DNA from 3 places in the Lysinibacillus sp. G01H genome. Region 1 is predicted to be linked to each of the others. Evidence: riboswitches for the same ligand, from Rfam matches in the RefSeq annotation. Region 1 holds a riboswitch; each other region holds the start of a gene.
What was found. Region 1 has a riboswitch for S-adenosylmethionine ahead of PSR12_RS02215 (MetQ/NlpA family ABC transporter substrate-binding protein). Riboswitches for the same ligand answer to the same signal wherever they lie in the genome.

Region 1 (8,133 bases):
GATAACTTTTTTGATGCCAGTGTTTGCAATGGATGATTTACTTAATAAATGTTCAGCGAATTGCAATGTCGCCTCATCAATATCCTCCGGTTCGTGGAGGGCCGTGATTAAACCAATATTTTTTCCTTCTTCAGCTGTAAAAATAGTAGCTGTGTACAAAATTTCCTTTGCCTTAGCGACACCAACAATATTGATGAGACGTTTTGTGCTTTCTAAATTATAGACAATACCTATGTTTGCAGCGGTGATGCCTAGCTTACTCTTAGGTGTTGCTATTCTAAAATCACAAGCGTTTGCTAACTCTAATCCACCACCAATTGCTAAGCCCTGAATCATAGCAATTGTCGGGTGTGGAAATTTATAGAGAGCATCGATCGCCTTTAGAGCCAATTCATTATAGGCTTTGGCATTGTCTGTAGCATAACGAACATCTAAAAACTCGGTAATATCTGCACCGGAAGAAAAGGCTACTTCATTGACACCGCGAACAATTAAAAGTTTGATGGAAGAATCTACACTGAGCAGCTCTAGTTGGTCTACTATGGCTTGAAACATTGCCCTTGATAAAGAATTCCGTTTTTCCGGGCGATTTAATACTAACGTTGCAATATAGCCATTTTTCTCTACATAAATTTCGTTTGTCATCTTCATTCTCCTATTAGTCTTTTTTCAACTTCGCGGCGAAGCGGTTACCGATGGATTGAATGCTCTGCACAAGGATGATTAAGATAAAGACAGTTGCATACATCACATCAACCTCATAGCGTAAATGACCATAACGATAGGCAAGGTCACCTAAACCGCCAGCACCAACCATTCCTGCCATTGCTGTTGCACCAATTAATCCTATTGTGGCAATCGTTAAGCCTAATATAATAGATGGTCGAGCTTCACGTAATAGGACATGCCAAATGATATGGCGACGTTTAATACCCATGGCTGTGTAGGCTTCTACTACTCCTGAATCCACTTCTAAAAGCGCAGATTCCATCAGTCGTGCAATATAAGGAGCTGTGTAAACAACTAGCGGAACGATTACACCTTTAACACCAATTGTTGTACCTACAATTAACTTGGTAAAAGGTAAGATGAAGAATAATAAAATGATAAATGGAACAGAGCGAACAATATTGATAAATAGATTAAAAAACTGATAGAAAAATTTATTTTCAAAGGATTGTCCTGGTCGTGTTAAAACAATTAATAGCCCTAATGGAATACCAATCAGAATGGAGAATAACAATGAAATTCCGACCATTTGAAATGTTTCGATAATTGCTTTGCCAATAACATCTGACCAATCTGTAAAGAAACTTTGGATACTACTCATTGAACGCACCTCCTAATTCTTCCACTGCCACGCCATTTTCTGAAAAATAAGTTAACGCCTTTTGGACAATCTGCGTTTCGCCATGTAAATGCACCACAATATTGCCGACAATACCGTTTTTTAATTCAATAATATTTGCTGTTAAAATATTTGGTTGCACATCGTATACCTTAGTGACTTCTGCTAATAATGGCTTACCAGTACTTTCACCAAGGAATGTTAAACGGATTACACTTCCTGAAACATTTAATTGCTCAATAAGAGAGGGGGATAAATTACGTTGTGAAATTGTATTTAAAAACTTTCGCGTTGTAGGGTGCTTCGGTTTCGCAAAAAGTTCAATCGCTGTGCCAAATTCCACAACTTTCCCTGATTCTAGAACAGAAACCTCATCACAAATTTTTTGAATTACATTCATTTCATGTGTGATGAGCAGAATCGTAATGCCTAATTCACGATTAATTTTTAACAACAATTCAAGAATGGCTTCCGTTGTCTCAGGATCAAGTGCACTTGTTGCTTCGTCGCTAAGTAAAATCTCTGGTTCCTGTGCTAGGGCACGTGCAATAGCCACACGCTGTTTTTGACCACCTGAAAGTTGATTTGGGTAACTATCAAGTTTATCTGTTAAACCGACAATTTCAGCATACTTAGCTACTCGGTTTTTTACTTCCGCCTCTTTATAGCCTAGAAGCTTTAAGGGAACTGCAATATTATTGTAAACTGTTGCTGTTTTTAATAGATTAAAGTGCTGGAAGATCATCCCGATTTTTTGGCGTGTTTGACGTAATTCTTGAAGAGAAAGGGTCGTAATATCTACATTGTCTATCACTACTTTTCCTGCTGTAGGACGTTCGAGTAGATTAACGCAACGAATGAGTGTACTTTTACCAGCACCACTATAGCCGATTACACCATGAATTTGTCCCTTTTTTACATGAAGATTAATGCCATCCACAGCTTTTATGATGCCTTTTTTAGACTTGAATTCTTTTGAGATATTTTGTAATTGAATCATGCGACTGTTTGCTCCTTTCTCCACCTTCTAAAAAGCAAGAATCTGCTCGTTTTCCTATAGAGGAATTTCGACAGATTCTTCGGCTTTATAGAAGCTTCCTGAATGTATTACCAACTAGGGATTACTGAACCTTTGAATTCTTCTTCGATGAATTGACGTACTTCATCAGATTGGTAAGCCTCAACGAACTTTTTAATTGTTGGATCATTTTCATTTTCAGCACGTACAACAATATAGTTCACGTATGGAGAATCAGTAGATTCCAATAAAATAGAGTCATCTTTAGGGTTAATACCAGCTTCTAATGCAAAGTTTGTATTAATAGCTGCTACGTCTACTTCACTAAGTTGTTTAGGAATTTGAGCTGCCTCTAATTCAATGAATTTTAAATTCTTTTTGTTTTCTTCTACATCACGAATCGAGGCTGTTAAGTCTGCGCCATCTTTTAACTGAATATAGCCAGCTTCCTGTAAAACAAAGAGGGCACGCGCTCCATTCGTTGGGTCATTTGGTAAGCCAAACGTTGCACCGTCAGGAATGTCATCAAAGGATTTATATTTTTCAGAGTAGATACCCATTGGATTTAAAATCGTTTTGCCCACTGGTACTAAATCTGTATCATGATCTTTATTAAATGTATCCAGGAAAGGCTCGTGTTGATAGCTGTTCGCATCAAGATCACCTTCAGCTAAGGATGTATTAGGTAAAACATAGTCAGAAAATGATTTTAGCTCTACTTCTAGCCCGTTTTCTTTTGCTACTTTAGCGGCTACTTCTGCAATTTGTTCGTGTGGACCAGAAGTGACGCCTACAACGATTTTCTTTTCATCAATTCCTTCAGCTTGGCTTTTACTATCTTCTTTAGAGCCACAGCCTGCTAAAGCTGCTACTAATGTTAGACTTGCTAAACCTACTAAAAATTTATTTTTCTTTTTCATGAAAATACCTCCAAGATTGTTTTTATCGGTTTTTTGAAAATAAAAAAACTCTCTTACAAATTAAGAGAGGCTCATGAAAAGATGTCCTCTCTTATCTATCAAACGAAGTTCGTTTGCAGGATTTAGCACCTTCCTTTAAAAAAGGAGGTTGCCGAGCTTCATAGGGCCAGTCCCTCAGCTACTCTTGATAAGAGATTTATAATATTTTTTTGTAATTCCGATAGAACTAATATAATTTATAGGGTATAGTAAGTCAATAAATAATTTTTAAATTTTTTATATAATTATAATATTTCGACGCAAAAGAGGGATAACAATGTCTGTTAGAGTTAATTATGGTATAGGTTCATTTGGTAAGGTTATTAGTGCTCGTTTTCTAACGGGAACAGATATCATTGAAGGGATTGAAGCGCTTTGCGAAGAGAATAATATAGAGTCAGCCACAATTGTAAGCTGTATTGGCAGCTTTCAAAAAAGTAGCTTTGTTTATTTAGTGCCAGATGAAACAGCTCAAATTCAAGTTCGTTTTAGTGATGTGATGGAAAAAGAGGGACCATTAGAATTTATTCAAGGTTCAGGTGTGGTGTGTAAACGAGATGGTGGATATGAGACACATTTCCATGGCTCTATGAGCGATCAATGGGGTGTTGTATCGGGTGGGCATTTAATAAAAGGGGGAAACCCTGTTATTACTGCTGACATCGTGTTGGCAGAGGTACAAGGTATTCAACATATTCGAAAATGGGATGATGAAACAGGTCATGCTCAATTTTATCCATTAGAAAATGATTTAGGGCAACCAAGGAAAATTGAAAAATATTAATGATCCTGTAGCTAGGGATAGCTACAGGATACGCCCTCATCATTATCTATTAAACAATTGTAATTGCTCGATTCTATGGATTGCTTCACGTAAGCGCTCCTCACTAACTAGCAACCCTACGCGTACATAGCCTTCACCATATTGACCGAAGCCATTACCTGCTGCTACAGCGATATCAGCTTTTTCGAGCAAAAGATCAGCAAACTGTTCACTTGTATAGCCTAGTGGTACAGGAAGCCATGCGAAGAAGGAGCCTTTTGGAGCCGTAACATGCCAGCCAATTCGTCGAGCTTCTTCAATGAGTACATTGCGGCGACGCTCATAAGTAGCTCGTAGTTCATCCGAACATTGTTGGGAAGCTGTCAGTGCTACTGCTGCGGCTTGTTGAATGGCAGGGAATTGACTACAAAACAGATGATCCTGAATAAGATTAATAGCAGCGATAATCTCGGCATTCCCTACAGCGAAGCCTATACGCCAGCCAGCCATATTATAGGTTTTCGATAATGTATACATTTCAACTCCTACTTCTTTTGCACCCTTTGCTTGAAGGAAGCTAACTGGTTTATTACCGTCAAATCCTATTGCCCCATAAGCAAAATCATGTGATACGATAATATTGTGTTCCTTCGCAAAGCGAACAGTCTCTTCAAAAAACGCAAGTGATGCTGTACCTCCTGTAGGGTTGTTCGGGTAATTTAAGTAAAGAAGCTTTGCCTTTTCTTTCACTTCATCAGGTAATGCATCATAATCAGGTAAGAAATCGTTTTCGGCAAAAAGTGGCATCACTTCAAAATTGACATCTCCTAGTACGACACCTGATAGGTAATCTGGATAGCCAGGGTCTGGTAAGAGCATCGTGTCACCAGGGTTTAACACTGCTAAAGGTAGCTCAACTAGACCAATTTTTGTTCCACCGAGAATCGCTACCTCTGTATCTGGATTTAGTTCTACCTGATATTCACGTTGATAAAAGTCGGCAGCAGCTTGGCGTAATTCAGCGAGACCTCTAAATGGTGAATATTTGTGGTTTTGAGGATTTTCAGCCGCTTCCTGTAATGCTTGAATGATGTGAGTAGGCGTTGGCTGATCGGGATTTCCTTGCCCAAGGTTAATGACATCACGCCCTTCTTCTAGAGCCAAGTTTACTTTTTGTACAAGTGCTGCAAAAAATTGAGTGGGTAGTTGCTGTAGTTTTTTAGAGAATTCCATGCATGATCACCTTTTTCAGAATATAATAATTATTATTGAAGAATATGAAGCAAATAGTATTACTTTTTCTGTTAATTGTCTAGAGGAGGAATGGATATGAAAATCGGATGTATTCAATTAAATGTTGGCTTTGGCAAAGTTGAAGAAAATTTTGTGCTTGCTGAGGATAAGATTCGTGAAGCTGCAAAACAAGGGGCAGAAATTATTGTGTTACCTGAAATGTGGAATACAGGCTATGCTTTGGAAAAACTGTCTGAGCTAGCAGATATCAATGGTGAGCGGACAAAGGCCTTTTTGGCTAAACTTGCTAAGGAACTTGATGTACATATTGTAGGGGGCTCTGTTTCAACAAAGAAAGGCGACAAATTTTATAATACAATGTATACCTTTAATCGTAATGGAGAACTTGTTGGGGAATATAGCAAGGCACATCTTTTCCGTTTAATGGACGAGCATCTTTACTTAGAGGCAGGGAATGAAATGAATCGTTTTGCTCTAGGTGACATTGAAGCTGCTGGTGTTATCTGCTATGATATTCGCTTCCCAGAATGGTTACGAGCCCATGCATTACAAGGAGCAAAGGTATTATTTGTACCAGCGCAGTGGCCAACTCCAAGGATTGACCATTGGAAAACATTGCTACAGGCTCGGGCAATTGAAAATCAATGCTTTGTCATAGCCGTTAATCGTATTTCAAAAAAGGTAGAAAATTTTAATGGGCAATCCATGATTATTCAGCCTTGGGGAGAAGTACTTTGGGTTGGTGCTGAGGACGAGGAAATAGCGGTGATCGATGTAGACTTTTCTATTGTCGATGAAGTACGTGGAAGAATCCCTGTTTACGATGATCGCAGACCTGAACTGTATCAGGATGTAGTTGTGAAAGGGTAATAAAGGGCACGCTTAGGAAGGTAGATAGCCTTTTGAGCGTGCCAACTTTTTTCTAGCTCTTATCCTCGATCAATGAATTGGCTAGTAGCATAAATTCAAGTGTAATGCGGTTATGCCCATTCATAAAATTTTTACCTAGTAAACTTTCAAGCTTTTTTAAGCGGTGATAGAGTGTTTGACGAACAATAAACAATTGATTCGCTGTTTGCTGTTTAGAGCCATTTGTTTGTAAATACACCTGCAATGTTTCGAGAAGCTTACTATTATATTTTTCATCGTATTCAATAACTGGCTGTAAATAGTCGTAAATCACTTCCTGTAAATCCACTTGCATTTGTAATTTATAGATTAAATGATATAAATGCAGATCATCGTAAAAGAACGAGGACGTTTGTACTTTTCGACAAATATATAAGGTTTCTTGTGCAGTTTGATAGCTTTTAGGAATTTCATCTACATCACAAACAACCTTCCCAATAGCTATCTGATAACCTTGTGCTTGCTGCTTTTTATAAAATTCAGTTTTGGCCAAGGAGGAAAACATGTTGTTCAACATATCACGAATGGCTTTACTATCTTTTGTATGCAGTAAAATAAAAATAACATAGCTTTTTCTTTCAAATAAAAATGGAATAAAGCCATGTTGCTCAAACAGATTACGGTAATAAAGCTTACTATAGACAACATCCTCCTGTGCCTTTGTCAATGTATTAGGAGAAGCCAAAATAAAGACAGTGCCACTAGATTGTGTATAGTTAGCATAATGTGTAACGATAAATTTATAAATTTCCTCCTTAGACAGTTTTTGATCAATCCAATCAGCTAAAATCGAAGCATCCTCAATATTCTTTTTTTCCTCAATATAAAACTCTCGCATTAAAAGCTGTGCCAACGCTGTTGCCGTGCGATCTAATATTAATAATTCAAATTCGGAGAAAAGCCCATCTTCTCGATAAATTGATAAATCAGCATAATGTTGATCAAATAGAAAAATAGGCTCATGTTTAAATTGCTGAGTCGATATATTCAATGTTAGGAATTGCTGCCGCTTTTTATGAGCCATATTGGGGAAAAAGATAGGCTCTCTTCCCTTAATGGAAAACATAATTTGTATTTTCAATTCATTATACATATTTTGTAAAATATCATCCGTGTTTTGTCCCAATAGTGCATTTTTGTTCAATGTTTGTGAGTAAGCTTCTAGTGAAGAAATCAATAGATATTGCTGATTGATAATTTGGCTATGTAAATCCTGTGTAATACGAACGAAAGGAACTGCTTCATGGAAAACAATAATAGGAAACTGGTGGCGGTTGGCAAGCGTTAAAATCGCTTCAGGTACTGTTTGAATAGAGGTGCCATATTCAATACAAAGTGCAGCACAATTTTTTTGAATGATGGCTTCTATAAAGGATACAAAGTCCTCAATACTATGTTGAAGACTAAGCCCTGTAGTTAATACTAACTCTTCACCAACTAAAAAATTATCAACATGTATGATTTCTAGTACATGTACCCATTTAACGCTCCTTGTTAGTCCCTCATGACCTGCAACTACCTCTGCATTTTGAAAATATTTATTCTGTAAAACGTCTAGTACTTTTAGTTGAAATGAGCTCATTTTTGCCCCTCCTTTTGACATGCATCTCTGTGATTGATATTCAATAATTTCTGCTTAGTGCTATAAATTTACTCATAAAATCGTTTAAAAATTATTTTAAGAATATTTAGTCTATTTTACATTATGTATAAAACAAAAGTATAGAATTTTACAGTTTGTCTATTACTTCAACGTTATGAAAGATGTAAGATTTTTGTAAGCGATCAAGCAATCTACTAAAAGAGGTGACAGATATGGGGCAACAAACGCATTTACAAAGAGGATTAAAGAAGCGGCATATGACGATGATTGCGATTGCCG
Region 2 (8,133 bases), 1.6 Mb from region 1:
GTGAAATAAATGACAGAGACGAATTTTCCTTTTCCTTCAGAGGGGAAAAGATACTATACATGGAATCGCTATTTACGTGACCAATTTGGTCATAAAGTATTTAAAGTGGCCTTAGATGCAGGATTTGATTGCCCTAACCGCGACGGCACAGTCGCTTTCGGTGGCTGTACATTTTGCAGTGCTGCAGGTTCTGGTGATTTTGCTGGCAATAAGGTAGATCCAATTGATGTTCAATTTGCTGAAATCCGAGACAAAATGCATCAGAAATGGAAGGATGGCAAATACATGGCTTATTTCCAAGCCTACACAAATACACATGCCCCTTTGCCAGTTTTAAAAGAAAAATTTGAAGCAGCTTTAGCGCAAGAAGGTGTAGTAGGTCTTTCTATTGCTACTCGCCCTGATTGTTTACCCGATGATGTTGTCGAATATTTAGCAGAGTTAAATGAACGGACGTATTTATGGATTGAGCTCGGTCTACAAACGGTGCATGAGAAAACGGCTAATCTTATTAATCGCGCCCATGATTATGCAACGTATGTGGAAGGCGTTGAAAAATTGCGTAAGCATGGCATTCGTGTTTGCTCACATATCATTAATGGGTTGCCTCTCGAAGACTATGACATGATGATGGAAACGGCACGAGCAGTTGCTCAATTAGATGTCCAAGGCATTAAAATCCACTTACTTCATCTATTAAAAGGAACGCCTATGGTGAAGCAATATGAAAAAGGTATGCTAGAGTTTTTAGATCAAGATGTCTATACAAAACTAGTAGCAGACCAATTGGAAATTTTACCACCAGAGATGGTCATTCATCGTATTACAGGTGATGGACCGATTGATTTAATGATTGGACCAATGTGGAGTGTCAATAAATGGGAAGTACTGAATGGCATTGACGCTGAGCTTGAACGTCGTGGTAGTTGGCAAGGGAAGTTGTATAAGACAGAGGTTACGAAATGAAACTACAACGCGTTTTACAATATGCCCAGCAGTTATTAAAAGATAATATAGAAGAGGGAGATACAGTTGTTGATGCAACTGCTGGAAACGGTCATGACACATTGTTTCTGGCACAGCTTGTTGGGGATGAAGGACAAGTTTATGCCTTTGATGTCCAAAAAAAGGCGGTTGACACGACACTCCTTCGACTTTTAGATCATGGTTTAGAACATCGAGCACTCGTTTTAAATAAAGGGCATGAAGAAGTCAAACAGTTTGTACACAAGCCAGTAGCTGCGGCAATCTTTAATCTCGGCTATTTACCTGGTAGCAACCATGATATTATTACAAGGCCTAATACAACAATTCAAGCTCTTGAAGATATATTAAAGCTCTTGAAAGTGGGCGGTTTGATTGTTCTTGTTATTTATCATGGTCATCCAGGTGGAAAAGAAGAACGTGATAAGGTCATTGATTATGTAAGTCAACTTCCACAAAAATATATCCATGTCTTAAAATACGCATTTCTTAATCAACAAAATGATCCACCATTCGTCATTGCGTTAGAAAAAATGAAAGAATATCCTATTTAATACTATTGTTGAGGACAAGCTAAAAGGCGATCAGCTAGTTTCTATCAAACTAGCTGATCGCCTTGCTTTATCTACTTGTTATTACGTTTTTCATTATAGTCAACCCAGAAATCTGCACCTTTAATTCCTAATTTACGAGGATCAAAGACTGGGTCTTTTCCTTCTTTTTTCTGTTTCTCGTAATCTTTTAATGCAACAATAGCTGGTTTCATAATAATTAAAATAGCTATAACATTAATCCAAACCATCAGACCAAGGCCTACATCACCCATTGCCCATGCTAGACCAGACGTACGGATTGTACCATAGAAGGCCGCAACTAAAATGGCAATTTTGGCAATCCAGATGAATACCTTTTCTGTGCTACCTCTAAATAAGTAAGCAACATTTGTTTCTGCAATATAGTAGTAAGCCATAATTGTTGTAAAGGCAAAGAAGAATAACGCTATGGCTACAAACGGAGCTCCAAAGCCAGGTAATGATGAGTCAACTGCATATTGTGTATACGCAGCTCCTGCTTCAATACTTTTCGCAAAAGTCATTTGCTCATCGCCTGCTAATCCACCACTATTGAATTCTCCAACATGAATAAATGGATCTGCGCCTTCAGCTGCCTTTTCATCTTGCACATTATACATACCTGTAAATAAAATCATAAAGGCCGTAGCAGAACAAATTAATAATGTATCAATATACACAGACGCTGCTTGAACAATTCCTTGCTTAGCAGGATGCGATACTTCCGCAGCTGCCGCAGGGTGAGCTCCAGTTCCTTGACCAGCTTCATTGGAGTAAATTCCACGTTTAACACCCCAAGCAATCGCTGAACCAATAACGCCGCCAAAAATTTCTTGAGCCCCAAAGGCACTAGAAAAAATTAATCCGATAACTGTTGGTACTTGTGAAATATTCATAAAGATAATGATAATGGCCATAATGATATAAGCTAATGCCATAAATGGTACAATTATTTGAGCAGCGTTTGCAATCGATTTAATACCACCAATGATAATAGCACCTAGTAACACAACAATTATAAGTCCTGTGATCCATGTATCCAAACCGAAAGCGTTTTCAACAGCACCTGCGATGGCATTTGACTGCACACCAGGCATCAAAATTAACATTGCAATTAAAGCAGCTACAGCAAAAATAACTGCAAACCATTTTTGACCCATTCCTTTTTCTATGTAAAAGGCCGGTCCACCACGATATTCTGTATCTTTCTCTTCTTTATAGATTTGAGCTAATGTTGACTCTACATACGCGGTAGCCGCACCAATGAAAGCGATTGCCCACATCCAAAAGACAGCACCAGGTCCTCCCATTCCAATTGCTGTCGCAGTACCAGCAATATTACCTGTACCTACACGTCCTGATAATGCGATAGACATTGCTTGGAAAGAAGATATTCCCTTTTCCGATTTCTCCCCTTTAAACATTAAAACAAACATATCTTTAATGTGCCTTACCTGTAGGAACCTTGTGATAATTGAGAAAAATAACCCAATCAATAAGATACCATAAATAAACCATGGTCCCCATAAAATACCATTCAACTTCTCCACAATTACATCCATTTTACCCCTCCAATTTAAAATACCTTACTTTAGATCATTATAGTATTACACTTTTCAGAAAATTACAATATTATTTTTGAGTAACAATATTTAAGTAAGTAACCTAGTAAATGGAAGGGTATAAACCTATTTAATTATATAACCAATTCTTCGAAGAGCATTATTAATAAAATCTCGTATATACATAAAAATTTCTTCGCGCTCTCCCTCATGGAATAAATTATGATAACAATTTGCCCATTCTTTAAACTGAAATTCCGTGAATTCCTGTTGATGAAGCCAATTTCGAGTTTGGCGAGTGTCCGTAATTTTATCCTTCTCAGCTGTCATAATGAGCATAGGCATATTTGGCATTTCACCTTTAGGCAGCATCACTAAATTTTTCATCATCTGCTGAAGCTCTCGATACCATTTCACAGAAACAACAGACATGAGCGGTACCTCATCTTTCATTTCTTCTCTGCCTTCAACACTACGCGTTAATTTCTCTAATGTAATGTCATGTGTCAATTTAACATTCGCTGTTAACGCACTTAGACTTGTTAAAGCATTTGTTAATTTACCTGGTAATAGCTTTAGTTGCAACCAAGGTGATGTTAAAATAATGCCCGCACATTCATATTGTCTCTTTTGCATTGTATGGAGGATTAATGTTGCACCTAGTCCATGTCCTATTACAAAGGTTGGTAAATTATATGAAAAAGCATTCTCAATCAGGTTTCTTGTATACTTATTGTACAATTTGAAGTCTTCATCATGGACTCGAGCAAACCTTGCATTACCCCCATGATTCGGTAAATCCCCCATGACTATGTGGAAGCCTTCTAATCTTAATTTCTCTATCAGCCATGCATACCAACGGTGATTTTCATAAGCACCATGAAGAATAGCAATCACAGCTTTTGCTTGTCCATCAGCTTCCCATTTCCACATTTACATAGTCCTCCTAAAAAATAATTACACTTTGATTATATCGAAATAAATAGCACATTTTAATTTTATATTTCCATAATGTTGCGTATTTGATACGATAATACTACATTATAGAAAGAAAAGAGGCGATTTTCATGATTTATCCATTTAAAGATAAAACGCCAAAGATCGATCCATCTGTTTTCATTGCTGATTATGCAACTGTTACGGGCGACGTAACAATTGGCGCCGAAACAACCATTTGGTTTAATACGGTTATTCGTGGTGATGTTTCCCCAACGATTATCGGTAAACGTGTCAGTATTCAAGATCTTTGCTGTTTACACCAAAGCCCAAAATATCCGCTCATTATTGAAGATGAGGTAACAGTTGGACACCAAGTCACTTTACATAGTTGTACAATTCGCAAAAATGCCTTAATTGGTATGGGATCCATTATTTTAGACGGAGCTGAGATTGGAGAAGGTGCATTTATTGGAGCAGGAAGCCTAGTACCTCCTGGTAAAGTCATTCCTCCAAATAGTCTAGCTTTAGGTCGTCCAGCAAAAGTTGTCCGAGAATTAAATGCTGAGGATAAAGAGGATATGGAACGCATCGTACGAGAATACGCAGAAAAAGGTCAATATTATAAATCACTTCAAAAATAAATAATCTACACAAAAAAATTAATACCAACGAAAAAATCCCTCGCGTTTTCGTGTACCGAATATGTTCACGAATCCTAGCGAGGTATTTTTTATAAAAAAACAAAAGGAGCAATATTGCTCCTTTGCTTATTAATACATTAGAATAATTTTCTAATGACTTCATTACTTTAGTTCAATAGTTTATAAACATGCTTTTTCTCGTAACGCGTCTGCTTTATCAATTTGCTCCCATGGTACATTTAAATCTGTACGACCAAAATGTCCATATGCAGCAGTTTGTTTATAAATGGGACGACGAAGATCAAGCATTTTAATGATACCTGCTGGGCGTAAATCGAATAGCTCGCGTACCCATTCAACGATCTCGCTTTCTTTCACTCTACCTGTGCCAAATGTATCGACAGCAATGGAAACAGGCTGCGCAACGCCAATCGCATAAGCGAGTTGCACTTCAGCACGCTCTGCTAAGCCAGCTGCTACGATATTTTTCGCTACATAACGTGCTGCATATGCCGCTGAACGGTCTACCTTGGTTGCATCCTTACCTGAGAAGGCACCACCACCGTGACGTGCATAACCACCGTATGTATCAACAATGATTTTACGTCCTGTTAATCCAGCATCACCTTTTGGTCCACCAATTACAAAACGGCCAGTTGGATTGATAAAGTATTTCGTATTAGCATCTAATAATTCACTTGGTACAACTGGTGCAATAACAAATTCTTTTAAATCTGCTTGAATTTGTTCAAGTGTTGCTTCTTCATCATGCTGTGTTGAAATAACAATTGTATCCACGCGAACCGGTACATTATTGTCATCATATTCTATCGTTACTTGCGTTTTACCATCAGGACGTAAATAGGCAAGTTCACCTGATTTACGTACTTCTGTTAAACGGCGTGCTAATTTGTGTGCCAAGCTAATTGGTAATGGCATTAGCTCTGGTGTTTCATTACATGCATAGCCAAACATTAAGCCTTGGTCACCAGCACCAATTGCTTCAATATCTGCATCTGTCATAGAGCCTTCACGTGCCTCTAATGCCTGATCAACACCTTGAGCAATATCAGGTGATTGTTCACCAATTGCCACAAGCACCGCTAAGTTCTCAGCATCAAAGCCATATTTACCTCGTGTATAGCCAATTTCAGCTACAGTGTCACGAACAATACCTTTAATATCTACATAAGTAGAAGTTGTAATTTCTCCTGCTACTAATACTAATCCTGTTGTTACAGTTGTTTCACACGCTACACGTGCATTTGGATCTTCTGCTAAAATAGCATCTAAAATGGCATCCGAGATTTGGTCACAAATCTTATCTGGATGTCCTTCTGTTACACTCTCTGATGTAAACAGTCGACGGTTTGTCATTTGGTTTTCCTCCTAAATACTCTTACAATAAGTAGTTGTGTATGAATACGGTACTCATTACCCATGTCAAGTCCGCTCCTAAGGATTGAACTCTCAAGCCGTTACTGCTGCTTTTAACACGAGGATTTCGAAAGATCCGTCATTATAATAAGGAAAGAACTACATATACTTACCTTTACATTGATTTTTAACAATAAAAAAATCCTTTTCTCACGTTACTTTACATGAGGAAAGGAATAATGACTGCGTAACCTTTCACTCTTATCGTTCAAGGGATGTTCCCTTGCATCAGGTTGGCACCAACGCATGTCGTGAAATAGTTCATGCAGGTTGCCGGGTTTCACAGGGCCTGACCCTCCACCAGCTCGGGATAAGAGTATCCGTTCAATCTCATGTTACTGAAAAGGTCGAACGTTGTCAAATATTTTCTTATGTATTACTGTATAGAAAGGAAAGAACTTATTACACAAAAACTTTTCATACTTGGATGATGATGTAAATAGAAGCAAATTAATCCCTACAACATACCTAGCTACTTGTGGTAACATATGTGTGGCTCAATCTTCATGCCTAATTACAGTAGGATTGATGGTATTCTCCTCGAAAAACATTATTTTTTGTCAGTTTATTGAAAAGTGGTAAAAACTCTAAAATAATTTCTTAATTAGTATAGATTATTTAAGCAATTGTGTTATACTATTTTTGAAATTAAGAAAAAATCCCTCTAAATCAAGGGAATACTATAAAAAAGGATGGTATTTAATCGATGAATTCAGTAGAAATTGCAAACGAACTGAAGGAATTATTAAACGGCGGTAACATTAATGTTCAACTTTCAGTACCACAATTAGCAGAAAAAGCTACATCTCGTGGTGAAGCAATGTTAACAGTAGATGGCGCAGTTCGTGCAGAAACTGGCAAATACACTGGTCGTTCACCTAAAGATAAATATACGGTAGAAGAAGAAAGCACAAAAGATCAAATTGACTGGGGTAAAGTAAACCAACCAATTTCTTCTGAAGTGTTCGATAACCTATATGTAAAAGTAATAAAATATTTAAAAGAACGTGACGAGTTATTCGTATTCAAAGGCTTTGCAGGTGCTGACAAAGATTCACAATTAAGCATTCAAGTTATTAATGAATACGCATGGCACAATCTTTTTGCTCATCAATTATTTATCCGTCCAACAGCAGATGAATTAGCTTCTCATGTTGCTGACTTCACTGTCATCTCAGCTCCTAACTTTAAAGCAGATCCTGCGGTTGATGGTACTGCTTCTGAAACATTCATCATCGTATCACTTGAAAAGAAAATTATTTTAATTGGTGGTACAGAATATGCTGGTGAAATGAAAAAATCTATCTTTGGTATCATGAACTACTTATTACCACAACAAGGTATTCTTTCAATGCACTGCTCAGCAAACGTTGGTGAAGCTGGCGATGTGGCGTTATTCTTCGGTCTATCTGGTACTGGTAAAACGACGTTATCAGCTGATCCTGATCGTAAGCTAATCGGTGACGATGAACACGGTTGGTCTGATAATGGTGTGTTCAACATTGAGGGTGGTTGCTATGCAAAAACAATCAACCTTTCTGCTGAAAAAGAACCAGAAATCTACAATGCAATCCGCTTCGGCTCTGTATTAGAAAACGTAGCTGTTGATCCAGAAACTCGTATTTGTGACTATGACGATGGTTCACTAACAGAAAATACACGTGTAGCTTATCCAATCCAATATATCGAAAATATCGTTGATCCTTCTGTTGCAGGTCATCCAAAAACAATCATCTTCCTAACAGCTGATGCATTTGGCGTGTTACCTCCAATCAGTAAATTAACAAAAGAACAAGCAATGTATCACTTCCTAAGCGGGTTCACTTCTAAACTTGCTGGAACTGAACGTGGTGTGACTGAGCCAGAACCAGTATTCTCTACTTGCTTCGGTTCTCCTTTCCTTCCGCTTCCCGCAACAGTATACGCAGAAATGTTAGGTCAAAAAATTGACGAGCACGGTGCACAGGTATACTTAGTAAACACTGGTTGGACTGGTGG
Region 3 (8,133 bases), 2.0 Mb from region 1:
GCTTTTATTGTTTGTCCCCACCAGGTAGCCTCTCTATTAGATGATCTTAATGAGCTATGTCATCAACAATTAGGTCGTTATAAGATTCCAAAACAAATGATTTTCTTAGACGAACTACCGAAAACAAGCGTTGGTAAAATCGATAAAAAGGCATTGTATAGGCTTGTTGACTCATCTATCTGTTAAGTATGATGAGAAGGAAGAAACGCTCGTCTTTCTAATTCCGAAATAAGAGAGGGACACATAAATGGCCCACGCATTAGTTATTGGTGGAACAGGGATGTTGGCAGACACCTCCCTATGGTTAGTGAATAATGGCTACCATGTCTCAGTAATTGGACGTAGTGCCCATCGAATGGAAGATTTGCGAAATAGAACAACCAAACCCGCCCTTCTAACGCCGATTTTAGTTGATTATTGTGATATAGCCTTATTAAAAGAGGAGCTAGAAGAAACGCTCGCGCATAATGGGCCCATTTGAATTGGTCGTTGCTTGGATTCATTCCTATGCGGACACTACATTAGAGAACATCTCCAATGTAATTTCAATAGAGAATAACGGGGAATGGAAACTGTTTCATGTGTTGGGGAGTAAGGCGAATTTAAGTGAAGTCCAAGAGAAATTGAAGCTCCATTCTCGTTCGCAATACAGACAAATCCAGCTAGGTTTTATGATGGAAGAAGGTCATGCGAGATGGCTGACACATGAGGAAATATCGCAAGGTGTCGTTGCTGCTATTCAACAGGATCAACCTATTCATATCGTCGGGACGCTACAACCTTGGGCAAAGCGACCGTTATAAACTAACTAACCTTCGTCTAACTAGATGGACGAAGGTTTTTACATATTTCCATTAGCAGTTTGTTTTAGATGTCTACATAATTGTGAGGGAATGTTAGGTTTGTGTGAAAAACGTCAGAATCAGCCAACTTTTTTCTCCTTACATTTTACTTAGTATAACAAAATCATTTCTATATAACTTATCCTTATTTATTCACATCTCTTCCCATCAGACCGACATATCAGTAAAATAGAGTAGGTTAGGGGGATTACATGTGAAAGATCAACGCTTTAAAATAGCGCATCGAGAGGCGCTTATCGGAATTGGACTCGTCCTTGTCAACTTTGCAATTTGGTTTGGCTTTGCCTATGGATTAGGTTCAGGAGATCCAAGAAATTATACGTATGTATTTGGTTTTCCTGCCTGGTTTTTCTATAGCTGTATCGCTGGGACAGGCTTTATGATCCTTCTTATCTGGATTGTGATGAAACTCTTTTTCAAAGAGGTACCATTTGATGATGAGGAGGTGGATCGCTAATGCATTGGCAAGTTGTATTTCCATTGCTATTATTTTTAATTATTATATTTGGAATCGGTATTTGGGCCAATAAGCATGTACGCTCCTCTAATTCATTCCTACAGGAGTATTTCCTAGGTGGTCGTGAAATGGGTGGTTTTATCCTTGCGATGACGATGATTGCTACATATGGCAGTGCGAGTAGTTTTATCGGAGGACCGGGTGTAGCCTATACAAAAGGACTTGGGTGGGTATTACTGGCAATGGCTCAGCTACCAGCAGGTTATTTTGTGCTCATGATTTTAGGGAAAAAATTCGCCATTATTGCTCGTCGTTACCAGGCCATTACGTTAATCGACTTTTTACGTGAACGCTACAAAAGCCATGTCATTGTTATTTTATCAGCAATTAGCATCATTGTTTTCTTATTTTCGGCTATGATGGCTCAATGGGTTGGGGGTGCACGCTTAATTGAGTCGTTAACTGGCTTAAGCTACACTGCAGCACTGTTTATTTTTGCGATTTCCGTGTTAGTATATGTGATTATTGGAGGTTTCCGTGCGGTTGCGCTAACAGATACGGTCCAAGGTTCCATTATGGTGATTGGTACAATTATTTTATTAATCGGCACGATTGTGGCAGGTGGAGGCATCGACAATATAATGGCCTCACTGGTTGCTGAAAATCCTGACTTTGTGTCACCATTTGGCGCACAAGGAGATTTAACACCTTTGTATGTCTCGACATTTTGGATTCTCATTGGTGTAGGGGTTGTAGGACTTCCGCAAATTGCGGTTCGTGCGATGAGCTATAAGGATTCCAAAAGTATGCATCAAGCGATTCTTATTGGCACGATTGCCATAGGGACAATCATGTTTGGCATGCATTTAATTGGTGTGTTAGCCCGACCTGTCATACCTGGCATTGAAATTGGTGATAAAGTTATGCCGCTCCTGACATTGAAGGTATTACCGCCATTTTTAGCAGGAATCGTTTTAGCTGCACCAATGGCTGCGACAATGTCTACGGTTAATGCTTTACTAATGCTTGTCAGCTCTACAGTTGTCAAAGACATCTATTTAAATTATATGAAGCCGAAAGCTAGTGATGCAGAGATTAAGCGTGCAAGCTTTATTGTAACAACAGTCATAGGCCTAGCGGTTGTCATCTTTGCACTCAATCCACCTGATTTATTAGTGTGGTTGAACTTATTTGCCTTTGGTGGACTAGAGGCTGTCTTTATTTGGACAGTCGTTTTAGGATTGTATTGGAAAAAAGCCAATAAATACGGAGCGATTGCGTCGATGATTACAGGCATGTTGTTGTACATTATGATTGATCGGTTTTATCCTTCTGTCTTTGGTATGCATACAGTCACGATACCAATTGTCGCATCCTTCTTTATTTTTGTGCTTGTCAGTTTGTCCACTAGTCATAAATTTAAAAATGAAAAGCTTATGATTTAACGCCAAAACGCCACAGATTTCAAATTCTGTGGCGTTTATTTTAATGCATCATAAAATCATAGGCATTTTTCGCAAGTAATGTCATTGTAACGACAATAAATAGTGTGCGGACAAAGCCACTTCCTTTCTTGATTGCCATGCGTGAGCCAAGCATAGCCCCACCAATTTGCGCAATGCCCATGACTAGACCATAAACATAATGAATTTGACCTAAGTAAGCAAACATACAAACACCAGCCACATTACTCGCCAAATTTAAAAACTTCGCATTACCAGCCGCCTTTAAAAAATCAAAGCCTACCAGTAAGAAGCTAAAGATTAAAAAGGACCCTGTCCCAGGACCAAGAAATCCATCATAAAAACCAATAGCAAATAATAGCAGCATAAATAGAAATAAATGCATTTTAGATAGATTTTTTACAGTAGCGACGGCACCCCAATCCTTTTTAAAGATCGTATATATCCCAACAGCCGCCAGCATAACAAGCATCAATGGCTTTAGTAATGCTGGATTGATTAGATGTACAGTCCATGCACCACATAATGATCCGATAAATGCTAGCGGAAAATATTTGAGGACAGAGCGAATGTCCAGCTGGCCAGAACGATAGAAAGAAATAGAGGAAGTGAGCGAGCCCATAGCTCCTGCTAGTTTATTTGTGGCAACAGCAGCGGCTGGATTAAGCCCTACAAATAGTAAGGCTGGTAGTGAAATTAAACCGCCCCCTCCCACTACTGAGTCAACAAAAGCCGCCAGAAATCCAAATGAAATTAATAGTATGAGAATATGTACATCGATTTCAAACAACATATGACACCTCTTTAGAATTAGTTACTACTGAAATAGTAACTAATTTTATTTACGCTGTAAACCCCATTTTTTCATTGGCAAATCTTCACAAAGGTAGCCTATAATAAAGATAATGGAGGGATTACATGGAGGAATTAATCACCCAGCTGAAAGAAATGGGTTTTACAGAATATGAAGCGAAGGCCTATACGGCACTTGTTCAGCAAAGTCATGTCAGTGCCTATCAGGTTAGTAAAAATTCTGGCATACCACGTGCAAGAGTGTATGATATTTTAAATATCCTTGTAGAAAAGGGCATCGTGTTAAAAGAAGAGACCGCAGAACAAACGACCTATTCGGCAATGCCTGTGTCTGTGTTCTTACAGCAAATGCAACAGCGCTGGGAGTCGAATTTTACGTCTATAAGCGGGAAGCTAGAGAAATTAGAGGAAAAAGTGCAGGAAGCTGAGCCTAAAGTGGTCATGCTGAAGGGCAGGGAATCTATTATCAATTATTGTCAGTCACTTCTAAAGAAGGCGAAGAAAAAAGTGATGCTGTCGATGTGGGAAGATATGTATGAGGTCTTACGTGAAGATTTGCAAGAGGTGGCGCTGCATGTTCCTGTTCATGGCATTACGTTATATGTAGGAGAGCATCTAGCCTCAATTGACCAGCATAGAGCCACACATTATACAAAAAAAGCGTCGACACCGCATTGGTTTATCTTATCGGTAGATGGTCAGGAAATGATTTATGGTCATTCTCCATCTACCCAAGAGACGGCCTTTATCACCAATGATTCCGTTCACATTTATTTGTTAGAGGATTATATATGGCATGATGTACTCATTAATCGGTTAGTAAAACGGGATGATCAGGAGTTAGAAGACTGGATTGCTAAGGAGCGGAAAGCTTTTTTCTTAGAATAGTCTTATAAGGGAAGGGGAGTAACTTGAAAAAATTCGTGTTGCTAGGTTTAATGAGCTTACTCATGCTAGGAGCCTGTAATGCTACACCACCAACCAATCCACCAACGATTCATGAGCTAACGGTTGTCCCAGATAATGTCCAAAAAAATATTGTTTCTAATGACAGAATACAACTATTACATGAAAATGATGCTCCATATTATCTTGTTTATTATTCAAAAGGGAATGTATTGGCAAGTATTACAGCTGAGGGAAATAGGCTTATCATCCAGTTAGAAGAAGGCAGCGAGCAAAGGAAAGAGGCTCAGCCCTATGTTTTTCAAATCACCGTCAAGAATCCTGAGCTTGATACCATTGATTTGCGAATAAACGGTCAGAGTACGCCCATTGATCGTATGACCATTATGTGATAAAAGAAACCGAAGTCTTTAGATGAGATTTCGGTTTCTTTATGAGATGTCTAATAAAAGACTTTGTCTACGTTATATTTAGAGCGGAAAGTATTAATCGCGTATGTTTCGTAAATTTCACGTTCCATTGGATCTTCTACTTCATAGACTTCAATTTTGAACACTTCATCACGATGGTTTTTCATCGGAGATACATTATCCTCGAAATGTTTTTTAATACGTTGACGAATTTTACGTGCTTTCCCAACAAATAATAGCTCATTCTTGTCATTATAGAATAAGAAAATGCCGCCTTTATCACGTGTGATTTTATGGAAGTCAATAAAACCGAAGTAAGGTGTGATTGGCACATCACCTGGTTTTAAATCTTGTTCACGTTGACGGATTACTAGATCTGGTTTTGGAAATTCAATTTTAATCAAACTATTCACGTTCCTCTCTCTTACTAAAAGTATATGGTAACATAATTACGGCATGTTTACCATAAATTTTAAATGCAGAAACACCACATATAGCAAGCTTAGTGTACATCAATTGAGCAAGGAACATGCACATGAATCACAAAATATTCTATGAATTATTGATATTCTAACTAGTTCGTGTTACAATTCAAGATAATTAAATAATCTTATCAAGAGAAGCTGAGGGATTTGGCCCGATGACGCTTCAGCAACCTCTAACAATTGTTAGAAAGGTGCTAATTCCAGCAAAGGATTTTTTCCTTTGAGAGATAAGAGTGGACGTGAAAAAAATCCTTCTCATTCTATCTCGTATGGAATGAGGAGGATTTTTTAATTTCGTTGCATCCTATGCAAGCAAGGTTTGCTAAAAGAGAGTGATTATAGAGAGGGGAAAGCAAGATGCCAATTAATATTCCGAAAAATTTACCAGCTGGAGAACATTTACGTGAGGAAAAAATCTTCGTCATGGAAGAAGATCGTGCGAAAACACAGCAAATCCGTCCATTAAATATATTAATATTAAATTTAATGCCTGAAAAAGAAAAAACAGAGCTCCAATTATTACGTTTATTGGGGAATACACCATTACAGGTGAATATTACCTTTTTGAATACAGCCACACACGAGTCTAAAAATGTGAGTAAATCCCATTTGCAGCTTTTTTACACAACGTTCAATCAGATTCGACACCGCCGCTATGATGGTATGATTATAACTGGTGCGCCAGTAGAAAAAATGGCTTTTGAAGAGGTCAACTATTGGCAGGAAATTTCAGAAATTATGGATTGGTCTAAAAAGAATGTGACATCTGTGCTACATATATGTTGGGGGGCACAGGCTGCATTGTATCATCATTATGGCATTGGGAAGGTCGAGCTTTCTGCTAAATGCTCAGGTGTCTATTCCCATGTGATTACAGATTTAACTGTAGATTTGGTACGTGGCTTTAGTGATTTATTTACTGCGCCCCACTCACGCTATACATCTGTTTCGATTGACGAGGTTCGCAATCATCCAGATCTACGATTATTATCCTATTCAGAGGATGCAGGGGTATTTATTGTACAATCAAAAGATAATAAAAATATTATGATTACGGGGCATCTAGAGTATGATGCGACAACGCTAGCCGATGAATACAGTCGCGATGTGGCGAAGGGCATAGATATCGCTGTTCCTGTAAACTACTTCCCGAATGACGATCCGACACAAGTGCCGATGAATACATGGCGTGCCCATACGCATCTATTATTCTCTAACTGGTTGAACTACTATGTTTACCAAGAAACACCATATGAATGGGATTTTGTAGATGAAATCGAATATCATATTTAATTAATAAAAAGTCTAATTTCTTTTCTAGCTTTAAAAGAAATTAGACTTTTTGATTGTCATTTTCTGTTTCCTGCTGAGGTGTTTCGTTTTTTTGAGCTTTGGATTTACGATTTCGAATAACTACCACAATCAGCAATAGTATGGGTAATAAAATGGTGAAAATAAAGGAAAAGATTGGCCAAATTTCATTATTATAATTAGTAGAATGCACAATATCTGGATGAACAATTTGAGAAAGTCCAATAACAATTATCCCCATCGGTATAATGAGTGGGCGATGATCCTTGATCTTTAAAATTTGTGCGAGGCCAACAACGGTCGTATAGAAATACATAAATGTACGAATATAAATAGACGAAATCCACATAAATGCCATAATGATCTCTATACGCTGTAAAAAATTTCCTATAGATATTCTTTGTGCTAAGGCATAGCTAGGAAAAGTCCTTGATGCTGTGTTTTCAGGACCTAATACAAGAATCGATAGGACAATCAACGTAACTAAGACGATTCCACCAAAGATTGCCCCAATATATAGCCCTTTCTGTGCAGACGGCTGTACATTGACACCAGTAGGATAGAGCATCATTAATACAAGTAATGGAAAGGAAAAGATACTCATAAAGCGTGCAATACTATAAAACATAGATGTTTTGGTTGCTTCTAGTAGAGGCTGAATATTCTCAAATGTAATTTGAGGGGTAATACTAAGGACGAAAAAAATAAAAATAAAGATAAACAATGGGAAGAGGATTTCTGCCGAACGGGCAAAGGTCTCAATTCCTAAATAAGCGGCATACATAATAATGATACTGAACAGTAGGGCAAATGCTAATGTCGGTGTCTCTGGCATTACTTCCGTTTTCATGAAAATACCTATAAAATAGAGTAATTCTCCAGCCGAAAGAAAGGTCATAATCAGGAAACAAATTGCTGTGATTTTCCCAAAAAAACGCCCAAGAATTTTTTCATTAGCCTCGATAAAGTTTAGAGATGGTGTTTGATTGGCCAGTGTTAAAAATAATTTTAGTACCAGTAAACTAAGGAGAACACCAATGCTTGCTGCTATCCAAGCATCTTGCTTAGCGGCACCAGTAATACTCGAAGGGATAATTAAAATCGCTGTACCGATAGAATAGAGGAAGGTAACGATTGTAAACTGTCTTGAACTAATTATCTCTTTTTCCATCAAGCTACCCTCCGTTTCTCAGTCCATCTTTCTATTTTGTGAATGACACAATGTAATCCCTAATTGGTGTGAAGATAAAGGTAATCAAATCTAATGGGCTAGGAATATGGATTTTCAGGGCAATCCCCATATTTAAAGCCGTTCCAATAAGAAGCAAAAAGGAGAATACAATCATGGCTTTTCTATCCTGTTGCTTTTTTAGCTTTGGAATAAAAATAAGCGCAATGATTATCGCGATGATCAAGATAGCTACG

Region 2: it holds a riboswitch for S-adenosylmethionine, as region 1 does, so the genes downstream of both, metK (methionine adenosyltransferase) here and PSR12_RS02215 (MetQ/NlpA family ABC transporter substrate-binding protein) in region 1, are expected to answer to the same signal.
Region 3: it holds a riboswitch for S-adenosylmethionine, as region 1 does, so the genes downstream of both, metA (homoserine O-acetyltransferase MetA) here and PSR12_RS02215 (MetQ/NlpA family ABC transporter substrate-binding protein) in region 1, are expected to answer to the same signal.

Annotation. Positions count from the first base shown of each region.
Region 1 covers NZ_CP118397.1:460,327-468,459, forward strand. The annotation lists gene PSR12_RS02200 (enoyl-CoA hydratase/isomerase family protein) at 1-645, opposite strand, end outside; gene PSR12_RS02205 (methionine ABC transporter permease) at 659-1,330, opposite strand; gene PSR12_RS02210 (methionine ABC transporter ATP-binding protein) at 1,323-2,348, opposite strand; gene PSR12_RS02215 (MetQ/NlpA family ABC transporter substrate-binding protein) at 2,456-3,286, opposite strand; SAM riboswitch class I at 3,375-3,480, opposite strand; gene PSR12_RS02220 (PPC domain-containing DNA-binding protein) at 3,603-4,109, shown strand; gene PSR12_RS02225 (pyridoxal phosphate-dependent aminotransferase) at 4,152-5,321, opposite strand; gene PSR12_RS02230 (carbon-nitrogen family hydrolase) at 5,418-6,212, shown strand; gene PSR12_RS02235 (PucR family transcriptional regulator) at 6,265-7,833, opposite strand; gene PSR12_RS02240 (amino acid permease) at 8,067-8,133, shown strand, end outside.
Region 2 covers NZ_CP118397.1:3,500,407-3,508,539, forward strand. The annotation lists gene PSR12_RS17690 (tRNA modification radical SAM protein MnmL/YtqA) at 10-966, shown strand; gene PSR12_RS17695 (tRNA 5-(aminomethyl)-2-thiouridylate-methyltransferase MnmM) at 963-1,538, shown strand; gene PSR12_RS17700 (alanine/glycine:cation symporter family protein) at 1,610-3,118, opposite strand; gene PSR12_RS17705 (alpha/beta hydrolase) at 3,245-4,051, opposite strand; gene PSR12_RS17710 (gamma carbonic anhydrase) at 4,186-4,698, shown strand; gene metK (methionine adenosyltransferase) at 4,879-6,075, opposite strand; SAM riboswitch class I at 6,334-6,452, opposite strand; gene pckA (phosphoenolpyruvate carboxykinase (ATP)) at 6,842-8,133, shown strand, end outside.
Region 3 covers NZ_CP118397.1:2,412,651-2,420,783, reverse strand. The annotation lists gene PSR12_RS12270 (class I adenylate-forming enzyme family protein) at 1-186, shown strand, start outside; gene PSR12_RS12265 (Rossmann-fold NAD(P)-binding domain-containing protein) at 248-481, shown strand; gene PSR12_RS12260 (Rossmann-fold NAD(P)-binding domain-containing protein) at 468-803, shown strand; gene PSR12_RS12255 (YhdT family protein) at 1,057-1,320, shown strand; gene panF (sodium/pantothenate symporter) at 1,320-2,765, shown strand; gene PSR12_RS12245 (TSUP family transporter) at 2,806-3,576, opposite strand; gene PSR12_RS12240 (TrmB family transcriptional regulator) at 3,702-4,484, shown strand; gene PSR12_RS12235 (hypothetical protein) at 4,508-4,894, shown strand; gene PSR12_RS12230 (nucleotide excision repair endonuclease) at 4,945-5,316, opposite strand; SAM riboswitch class I at 5,520-5,631, shown strand; gene metA (homoserine O-acetyltransferase MetA) at 5,755-6,690, shown strand; gene PSR12_RS12220 (GerAB/ArcD/ProY family transporter) at 6,731-7,879, opposite strand; gene PSR12_RS12215 (hypothetical protein) at 7,911-8,133, opposite strand, start outside.